DNA from 4 places in the Arthrobacter sp. P4_F11 genome. Region 2 is predicted to be linked to each of the others. Evidence: riboswitches for the same ligand, from Rfam matches in the RefSeq annotation. Region 2 holds a riboswitch; each other region holds the start of a gene.
What was found. Region 2 has a riboswitch for thiamine pyrophosphate ahead of AC1DRO_RS18555 (ECF transporter S component). Riboswitches for the same ligand answer to the same signal wherever they lie in the genome.

Region 1: linked by a shared signal. The riboswitch ahead of thiC (phosphomethylpyrimidine synthase ThiC) and the one ahead of AC1DRO_RS18555 (ECF transporter S component) in region 2 are both predicted to bind thiamine pyrophosphate.
Region 3: linked by a shared signal. The riboswitch ahead of thiO (glycine oxidase ThiO) and the one ahead of AC1DRO_RS18555 (ECF transporter S component) in region 2 are both predicted to bind thiamine pyrophosphate.
Region 4: linked by a shared signal. The riboswitch ahead of AC1DRO_RS10690 (bifunctional hydroxymethylpyrimidine kinase/phosphomethylpyrimidine kinase) and the one ahead of AC1DRO_RS18555 (ECF transporter S component) in region 2 are both predicted to bind thiamine pyrophosphate.

Annotation. Positions count from the first base shown of each region.
Region 1 is NZ_JBFUJK010000011.1:142,709-144,900, reverse strand. It holds gene AC1DRO_RS13730 (amidohydrolase family protein) at 1-641, opposite strand, end outside; gene AC1DRO_RS13725 (GNAT family N-acetyltransferase) at 645-1,145, opposite strand; TPP riboswitch at 1,220-1,327, shown strand; gene thiC (phosphomethylpyrimidine synthase ThiC) at 1,323-2,192, shown strand, end outside.
Region 2 is NZ_JBFUJK010000019.1:56,607-58,798, forward strand. It holds gene AC1DRO_RS18545 (DUF4235 domain-containing protein) at 1-187, opposite strand, end outside; gene AC1DRO_RS18550 (heme-degrading domain-containing protein) at 227-772, opposite strand; TPP riboswitch at 960-1,103, shown strand; gene AC1DRO_RS18555 (ECF transporter S component) at 1,170-1,817, shown strand; gene AC1DRO_RS18560 (ABC transporter ATP-binding protein) at 1,846-2,192, shown strand, end outside.
Region 3 is NZ_JBFUJK010000003.1:3,242-5,433, forward strand. It holds gene thiO (glycine oxidase ThiO) at 1-1,046, opposite strand, end outside; TPP riboswitch at 1,040-1,160, opposite strand; gene thiE (thiamine phosphate synthase) at 1,187-1,885, shown strand; gene AC1DRO_RS04585 (ferritin-like fold-containing protein) at 1,923-2,192, opposite strand, start outside.
Region 4 is NZ_JBFUJK010000008.1:38,437-40,628, reverse strand. It holds gene AC1DRO_RS10695 (Rne/Rng family ribonuclease) at 1-1,214, shown strand, start outside; TPP riboswitch at 1,363-1,460, shown strand; gene AC1DRO_RS10690 (bifunctional hydroxymethylpyrimidine kinase/phosphomethylpyrimidine kinase) at 1,443-2,192, shown strand, end outside.

The sequences.
Region 1 (2,192 bases), on a different contig from region 2:
CGCGGCAGCAGCCCGGTGGCGTGCTCGATGCAGTCGATCCCGGCGTCGAGCATGTCATCGAGGGTGTCTTCGGCGAAGCAGTGTGCGGTGACGCGGGCCCCCTCATCGTGGGCGGCCCGGACGGCGTCCTTGACCGTCCGGGCGGGAAAACTGGCGGCGAGATCGCCGGCGTCGCGGTCGATCCAGTCCCCCACGAGCTTGACCCAGCCGTCGCCCGCGCGGGCCTGCTTCCGCACGGCCTCGACGAGATCCTCCGGCTCGACCTCGACGGCCAGGCCCGGCAGGTAGCGCCGGGTCCTCGCGAGGTGCCGGCCCGAGCGGATGATCCGGGGAAGGTCCACGCGTTGCTGGAGCCAGCGTGTGTTGTGGACGGCGCCGGCGTCGCGGACCAGGAGCGTCCCGGCGTTGCGGTCCGCCAGGGCCTGGAATTCCGCGGTGTCCTCGGTAACGTCCCCGCCCGGGCCGAGGCCGATGTGGCAGTGTGCGTCCACGAGACCGGGCATGACCCAGCCGTCCAGCACGAGCTCCGGCGCGGCCGCGGGCCGGCGAAAGGTCAGCCTGCCCTCCACCGACCACAACCCGTAGCAGACCTGGTCCGCCGCCGTGAGGATGGGCCCGCTGAACTCGATGATGCTGGTCATGGCCTAAAGCCTAATCCGCATGGCAATCCGCGGGCCCAGATCATCGAGCCCCAGCTGCGCTTCGTGGATCCGCAGGGCAGCCAGCGCCTGCCCGGGCCGGGCGATTTCCTCGAACCCGCAGCCCGCGTAAAACGGCGCATTGAACGGGACGCCGGCGAAGGTGCAAAGCGTCATCCATGAATAGCCGCGGCCCCGGGCCGCATCGAGGGCCGCCTCCACCAGGGACCGTCCGATCCCCCGCCTGCCAAAGTCCGGCTGCACGGAGAGTTGCTCCAGATGGGCCTGGCCGCCGAGTTCGTCAACGCGGGCAAAGCCTACGGGCGGAGTTCCGGCGACAAGTATGAACAGCGGCTCGACCGGCGCCGTCAACTGCGGAGCCGGGAGCGGCCGGTTCCCCAGTTCCTCTATGAGGACGGCGTCTGCTGCGGCCTCGAAAGCCGGCAGCGCCGGGAGATCTTCCGGCGTCGCGGTCCGGATGCGGGGCAGCGCCTTGGGCAGAGTCACCGTGCCACGTTAACACCGCGGCCCGCCGCCCGCGTCACACTCGACGGCCGGCCGGAGGTGCGTGGTAGCTTCGTCTACGACCACACGGGTGCCCCTGCAGGGGCTGAGATCGGGCTGACGCAGCCTGCGACCGTTGAACCTGTCCGGGTAATGCCGGCGAAGGAAGTGAGTATTTCCGTGAACTCCCAAGTGACACAGCACAGCCCTGCCCACAATGAGTCAGCCCCCACTGGGCCAGCCCAGCACGGGTCTGCCCCAAGCCAGCCTCCGGCCCCCACACAGTCGCTGAAGTCCCACTCGCTGGCCTTCAGCACGGACCCGGAGCACGGCATCCGCGTGCCGGTGACCGAGATAGCCCTGGAACCCTCCCCGGGCGGCGTCCGGAACCCGCCGTTCCGGGTCTACCGCACTGCCGGCCCGGGCAGCGATCCCGTCCGCGGCCTCGAGCCGTTCCGCACGCCCTGGATTGAAGCCAGGGCGGACACCGAACCCTACGCCGGCCGCGAACGGGAGCTGCTCGACGACGGCAAATCGGCGGTGCGCCGCGGTGCGGCGTCGGCCGAGTGGCGGGGCGGCCGGCCGGTGCCGCGCCGCGCCGTTGAGGGCAGGACCGTCACGCAGATGCGCTACGCCCGGGACGGCGTGATCACCCAGGAAATGCGGTTCGTCGCGCTGCGGGAGAACTGCGATGTGGAGCTGGTGCGCAGCGAGGTGGCCGCGGGCCGCGCGATCATTCCCAACAACGTCAACCACCCCGAATCCGAGCCGATGATCATCGGCAAGGCGTTCCTGGTGAAAATCAACGCCAATATCGGCAACTCCGCCGTGACCAGCTCCATCGCCGAGGAGGTCGACAAACTCCAGTGGGCCACGCAATGGGGCGCGGACACCGTCATGGACCTCTCCACCGGGGACGACATCCACACCACGCGCGAGTGGATCATCCGCAACTCCCCCGTCCCCATCGGAACGGTCCCGATCTACCAGGCGCTGGAGAAGGTCAACGGCGAGGCCAACGCCTTGACCTGGGAGATCTTCCGGGACACC
Region 2 (2,192 bases):
CGCTGACCGATGCGGAGATCAGGGCGAACGTCAGGGCCGAGCGCAGGGTCGTGGGAACGTCGTCCTCCTGGCCCTTGGGCGGCTTGTTGCCCGTCGACTTTTCCCACATGGTGTCCACCAGCTTGGTGCCGGCAAAGCCGGCCAGGAGGCTGACGCCGGTACCGAGCAGCTTGATGAGGATGTTCATTCTTCGGTCTCCTTGGGACGGGAACGGTTTTCCCCTAGCCTAGCGTTCCGGGGTGAGGACCATCCGCAGGGCCTCGACCACGAGTTCGTGATCCGCCTTCTGGGGCAGGCCGGAGACGGTGGCGACGGCGACGGCGCCCGTGCCGCGCACGTAGATGGGGAACGCCCCGCCGTGGGCGGCGAACTCCGACTGATCCCACCAGGCGTTGTCCTCAATCCTTCCGCCGGCGGCGCGGGCCCGGAGGCCCACCAGCAGGGACGGGACCTCGTACCGCATGGCGGTGCGCTTCTTGGCGTTGATCCAGCGCTCATTGTCCGGTGTGGCGCCGTCCAGCGCGGCGTGGAAGAGCACCTGCTCGCCTTTGGTGATGTCGACGGCGATGGGCAGCGAGCGTTGCCTGCCCAGCTCGACAAGAAGGAGCCCGAGGTCCAGGGCGTCATCCTTGCTGAACGACGCGAACTGGAGCGCCTCTATCTCGGCCAGCACGCGGCCGATGAGCACCGCCAGGGAACCCTGCGGCTGCGGCTCACTGGAGTCGGGATCGTATTCCCCGAAAGGATCTTGGGTGACCGGTGTGTGCGACAAAATATTCCAGCTTTCCGGTGGGTGACGAGGCCGCCCGCTGGCGGGTCCGGGGGTCCGGCACGACGACTCTACCAAGAGGGTTTTCCGGGCCGCCGGGACTTCCGCCGTCCGGTCCACGATTGTGACGGCACACCACTGAAAACCCGGCCGTCCGGGTGTAAACTGAGCCAGCCCACAAGGGCGAAAATAATTACGACAGGGGAGCGCCGCCGTCGGGCATCGCCGGAACAATCCGGGGAAACCTTTGGTGGGCGCTGAGAGTGCGGACAGCCGCAGACCCTCGAACCTGATCCGGTTAGTACCGGCGCAAGGGAGTCGAGTTCTCAGGGTGCGCGGAGGGCGGCGGAAGCCGAGACCGGCCGGCGCACCCTCCCCTCCTGTTCCTCAGGAGGACGACATGACAGATATTTCAGCACAGCATGGTTCCGCCAGCCGTTCATCCGCCCGGCGCAACTACAGCTGGCGTGTGGTGGACATTGTGGTGGCCGCGTTGATCGCCGTTGCCGGCGGCGTCATTTTCTGGGCCTGGTCCCAGGGCGCGAACCTGATCTCGACTCCGGTCAACGCGGTCTACCCGCCGTTGAGCGGACTCTACGCCGGCGGCTGGATGATCCCGGCGGTGCTGGGCATGCTCATCATCCGCAAGCCGGGCGCCGCGCTCTTCTGCGAAACCGTCGCGGCCACCGGCGAGCTCATCATGGGTTCGCAGTACGGCACCACGGTGCTGATCTCCGGCATCCTGCAGGGCCTCGGCGCCGAACTGGTCTTCGCGGCCTTCCTCTACAAGAAGTTCAACCTGCCCGTCTCCGTGCTGGCCGGCGCCGGGGCGGGCCTCTTCTGCGGCCTGAACGATTCATTCCTGCCGTGGGGCTGGAACATCGCCTACGAGGCCGGCGACAAGCTCGCCTACATCGTCTTCACGACGATCTCCGGCGCAGTGATTGCCGGCGGACTGGCCTGGCTCGCCACCCGCGGCCTGGCGAAGACTGGAGTGCTGGGCTCCTTTGCCTCCCGCAAGGCCGCCACGGAGCCCGTCTTTTCCTGAGCCCCGTCGCTGAATCCTGCAGAGAATCATGAGATCTTCACCGGGCGTCCGGCCGGCCGCCGTCACGGCCCGCGGCTGGGGCTGGCGGCATGCCGGACGGACCAGGCCCGCGGTCAGCGGCCTTGACCTGGACATCCGGCCGGGGGAGCGCGTGCTCCTGCTGGGGCCCTCCGGCGCCGGCAAGTCGACGCTGCTCCACGCCCTGGCCGGTGTGCTGGGCGACGGCGCGTCCGGCGACCCCGGCGACTCCGGCGACGCCGAGAACACAGACGAGACCGGCAGCCTCCTGATCGACGGTGCCGCGCCACGGGCGCAGCGCGGCCGCGCCGGGCTGGTGCAGCAGGACCCGGAAACGCAGGTGGTGCTCTCCCGCCT
Region 3 (2,192 bases), on a different contig from region 2:
TCCAGCAGCTCCAGCTCGGCGACCGCGGGCACCAGCTGCTGGGCATCCCGCAGCAGCTGGTAAATGCCGCCGGCGGAAACCGCGTGAGGATCCGACGGCCCGTCCTCGCGCTGGGTGGCCCCGATCACCACGGTGCCGTCCTGGCGGGGGACGATGTACACCGGGACGCCGCGCACCATGCCCCGCACGGTGGCCGTGAGCAGCGGCTGCAGATGCGGGGGCACGCGGAGCCGGAGGATGTCGCCGTAGACGGGCCGCACCGGCAGCGCCAGCCCGGCCGGAAGCTCCTCGAGCGCGGCGGCACCGAGCCCGTTGGCGACCACGGTCTCGGCAGCCCGCACGGTACCGCCGCCGGCCAACCGCACACCCGCCACCTGTCCGTCCTGCCACAGCAGGCCTGCCGCGCGCCGCCGGACGAAGCTGCCGCCTTCCGCACCGAGCACGCCCGCGAGCCGGGTGATCAGCAGGCGGGGGTCCACCTGGTGGTCGGCCGGGATCTCGAAGGCACACGAGATGCCGGGACTCAGCAGGGGCTCCCGGGTGCGTGCCTCGCGCACTGTCAGTGGCTCCACGGCCAGGCCGCACGCCTGCTGGACTTCCCTCAAGTCCGCGAGCGCGCGCCGGTCCGCCGCGTCGGCCCCCACCGCCAGGGTCGGCGTCGTTAAGTAGCCGGTACCCGCCGGGGAATCCGCGCCGGCGGCACCGGCGTCGAGAGCCGCAGCGAATCCTGGCCACAACCGGGAGGCCTCAAGCATCAGTTCCAGGAGCTGCTCCTCCTGGTAGTGCAGTTCACTGACGGGGGCCAGCATGCCGGCCGCGGCCCAGCTGGCTCCGCTGCCGGGAGCATCATCGATCAGGACCACGGATCGGCCCGAGCGGATGGCCTCGAACGCGATGCCATGGCCGATCACCCCGCCGCCGATCACGGCCACGTCGGCAGTCGAATCCCCCGCGATGATTCCCTCTGCGGTACCGGGCCCTGTGTCACAAACCTGGGCGGCGGCGTCATTTGCGGCTCCGGCCGCACGGCCTGCTCGTGTGCCCATGAAGAATTCCTTCCCTACGCCGGTACTAGCCGGATCAGGTCAAGCGGTCGGCTCTGACGCCCTCTCAGCCGGGCAGCGGCGACATGGCTGCTGCGGGCTCCCGCGGTATGCGCCCAGTTTAGAGGAACTAGGCTGGTCCCATGAGCCAGGACCCTCTCCACACCACCGCCCGCCTCTATCTCTGCACCGACGCCCGCAGGGACCGCGGCGACTTCGAGGACTTCGTGAACGCCGCCTTCGCCGGCGGCGTGGACATCATCCAGTTGCGCGACAAGTCGCTCGAGGCCTCCGAGGAGCTGGAACTGCTGGAGGTCCTGCACACCGCAGCGCAGCGCCACGGGCGTCTGTGGGCCGTCAATGACCGGGCGGACATCGCCTCCCTGTCCGGGGCTCCGGTGTTCCATGTCGGTCAGAAGGACATTTCGCTCGACGCCGCCCGCGGCTTTCTCGGCAAGGATGCCGTGATCGGCCTGTCCACCCACAGCCCGAAGCAGGTGGACGCCGCCATCGCTGCCGCGCCCGGCCGCAAAGGACTCGATTACTTCTGTGTTGGCCCCGTGTGGGCGACGCCCACCAAACCCGGACGCGCCGCCGTCGGCCTCGATCTGGTGCGCTACGCCGCCCAGGCGATCGGCGGGGCGGACACGGAGGGAACCGGCAAGGTCAACGAAAGCCTGCTGCCGTGGTTCGCGATCGGCGGGATCGACCTCAGTAACGTGGAGCAGGTAGTCGATGCCGGTGCCCGGCGGATCGTCGTGGTCCGGGCGATCACCGACGCCGCTGATCCGGCCCACGCGGCCGGAGCCTTGCTGGCGGCGCTGGACGCCGCCGCATCCTAAGCAGGTCCCCGGCCCGTAATACCGGCCGGCACTGAAACTATCCGGCGAGACCCAGCTCCGTCATCCGGCGCGCGTGATTCGCTGCGAGTTCGGCCGCCAGGCCGTTGACCAGCGCCCGGGCGCCGGCGTCGTCCAGCCCCGACAGTCCGCCGAGGAACGCGTGCTCAGCGCTGACACGCTGGGCGTGGTTCAGGACCTCCCCCAGCAGGCGCCGGGCCCACAGCGCCAGGCGCGACGCGAGCCGGGGGTCATCGGCCAGGGCCGCCTTGAGGCGGGCCTGCAGCACGGCCGTGGACTCACCGGTGGA
Region 4 (2,192 bases), on a different contig from region 2:
TGATCGACCGCACCGAAGCCATGACCGTGGTCGACGTCAACACCGGCAAATTCACCGGCTCCGGCGGCAACCTCGAGGAAACCGTCACCAAGAACAACCTGGAAGCGGCCGAAGAAGTCGTCCGGCAGCTGCGCCTGCGCGACATTGGCGGCATCATCGTGATCGACTTCATCGACATGGTGCTCGAATCCAACCGCGACCTCGTGCTGCGCCGCATGGTGGAGTGCCTGGGCCGGGACCGGACCAAGCACCAGGTGGCCGAGGTGACCTCGCTGGGCCTCGTGCAGATGACCCGCAAGCGGATGGGCACCGGGCTGCTGGAAGTCTTTGGCGAACAGTGCGAAACATGTGCGGGCCGCGGCATCGTCACCCACGACGAGCCGGTGGAGCACCGCCGCGCCAACACGGTCGCCGCGGAGCACTATGTGCCGCGCACCGAGGCGCAGCCTGCTGCCCGCCCGGAACGCAAGAGCCGTCGCCGCGGCAGGGGAGGCCAGGGCGGAGAGACCGCGCCGGCCGCACCCGCGCCCGTCCACGCCGAACCCACCGAGGCCGAACGCCACGCCAAGGCCGAGGCCACCCGTGCCGCGCTGGCCAACATCGCTGCCGCAGCGCACGCCGCGCACCTGCACGACGGGGAGGCAGCCGCAGCCAGCGAAGCCGGGGCCCGCCAGGCCGCCGTCGACGCCGTCACGCAGCTCGCAGCCGCCGACGAGGCAGCCGGCCGCCCCGCAACGGTGCTGACGTTTGGCGGCGAGCAGGTGGCCCTGCCCTTCGTCGAGCACGCGGAGGACGCGCCGTCACCGGCCCTGACCCTGGACCTGCTGACCGAAGCTTTCGCAAACCTGGGCGAAGCCGAGGCCGGCAAGCCGGACCAGGCCGCCGGCCCGGAGGCCGGTCAGGCAACGGCTGTTGCCGCACCGGAAGCCACGGCGCCCGAGGCGCCGTCGGCCGTCCGCGCTGGGGAGGCGCCGGCGTCACGCACAGCTAACACCTCAACGCTGCGCGGCCGCCGCGGGCGCCGCAACCGGAGTGCCAGCCGCGCCCAGGGCGCAGCCAACGAAACCTCCGTGGAGCACCGCGAGGCAACCCGGCCGGCTGCGGCCGGATCGGTCCACGAGGCCAAGGCTCCCGCTGCGGCCAGGCCTGCGTCCATCCCGGCCGGCAACGAGCCGATCATCCTCGGCGTCGGCGTGCCGGCGTCGGAGCTGTAGTCCACCGCGACTGACCACGTCCCCGTCCAGTCATTATTTCGACTGGTCGGGCTGCGGGTCCGGGTCAGGGCAGACGTAACATACGTCCGCCCAGGCCCGGGCCCGCTCGTGCGTTAACGGGTCCTCCGGGTGGCAGCGGCTAGGCTGGAACACTGACACGGGGTGCCGGGCATCGGGCCGGCTGAGATCCAGACCCGTTGAACCTGTCCGGTTAGCACCGGCGAAGGGATGTCTTCCTTGTCCGCGAGATCGAATCCGTCCGAGTTCCTCCCGCTCAATTTTCTGCACAGCGAGTCTCTGCCGGCCCCGCCGCGCATTCCCCGCGTGCTGGCCATCGCCGGCTCCGATCCCTCCGGCGGTGCCGGAATCCAGGCCGACCTGAAGAGCATCGCGGCGAACGGCGGCTACGGCATGGCCGCCATCACCGCCCTGACCGCGCAGAACACGCAGGGCGTGCGCGCCGTCCACGTTCCCCCGGCGGCGTTCCTCACGGCGCAGCTGGACGCCATCAGCGACGACATCGGCATCGACGCCGTCAAGATCGGCATGCTCGGTGATGCCGCCGTGATCGATGCCGTCCGCAGCTGGCTGGAAAAGGTGCGCCCCGCCGTCGTGGTCCTGGACCCGGTGATGGTCGCCACCAGCGGGGACCGGCTCCTGCAGGAATCCGCCGAGGCCGCCCTGCAGGCCCTTCTGCCGCTGGCGGACCTCATCACGCCCAACCTCGCCGAACTCGCCATCCTGCTCAAGGAGCCCGTCGCGGCCGACTGGTCCGAGGCCCTGGCGCAGGGCAAGCGGCTGGCCGCCCTCACCGGCACCACCGTCCTGGTTAAGGGCGGACACCTCCAGGGCGGCGAGCCGGGGGACGGGCATGCCCACGACCTCGACGGCCACGACGCCGACGCCGCTAACGGTGCCGGGGACGGTTGCCCAGATGCGCTGGTCAACACCGGCGGCCTGCTCGGCCAGGAAACGGTG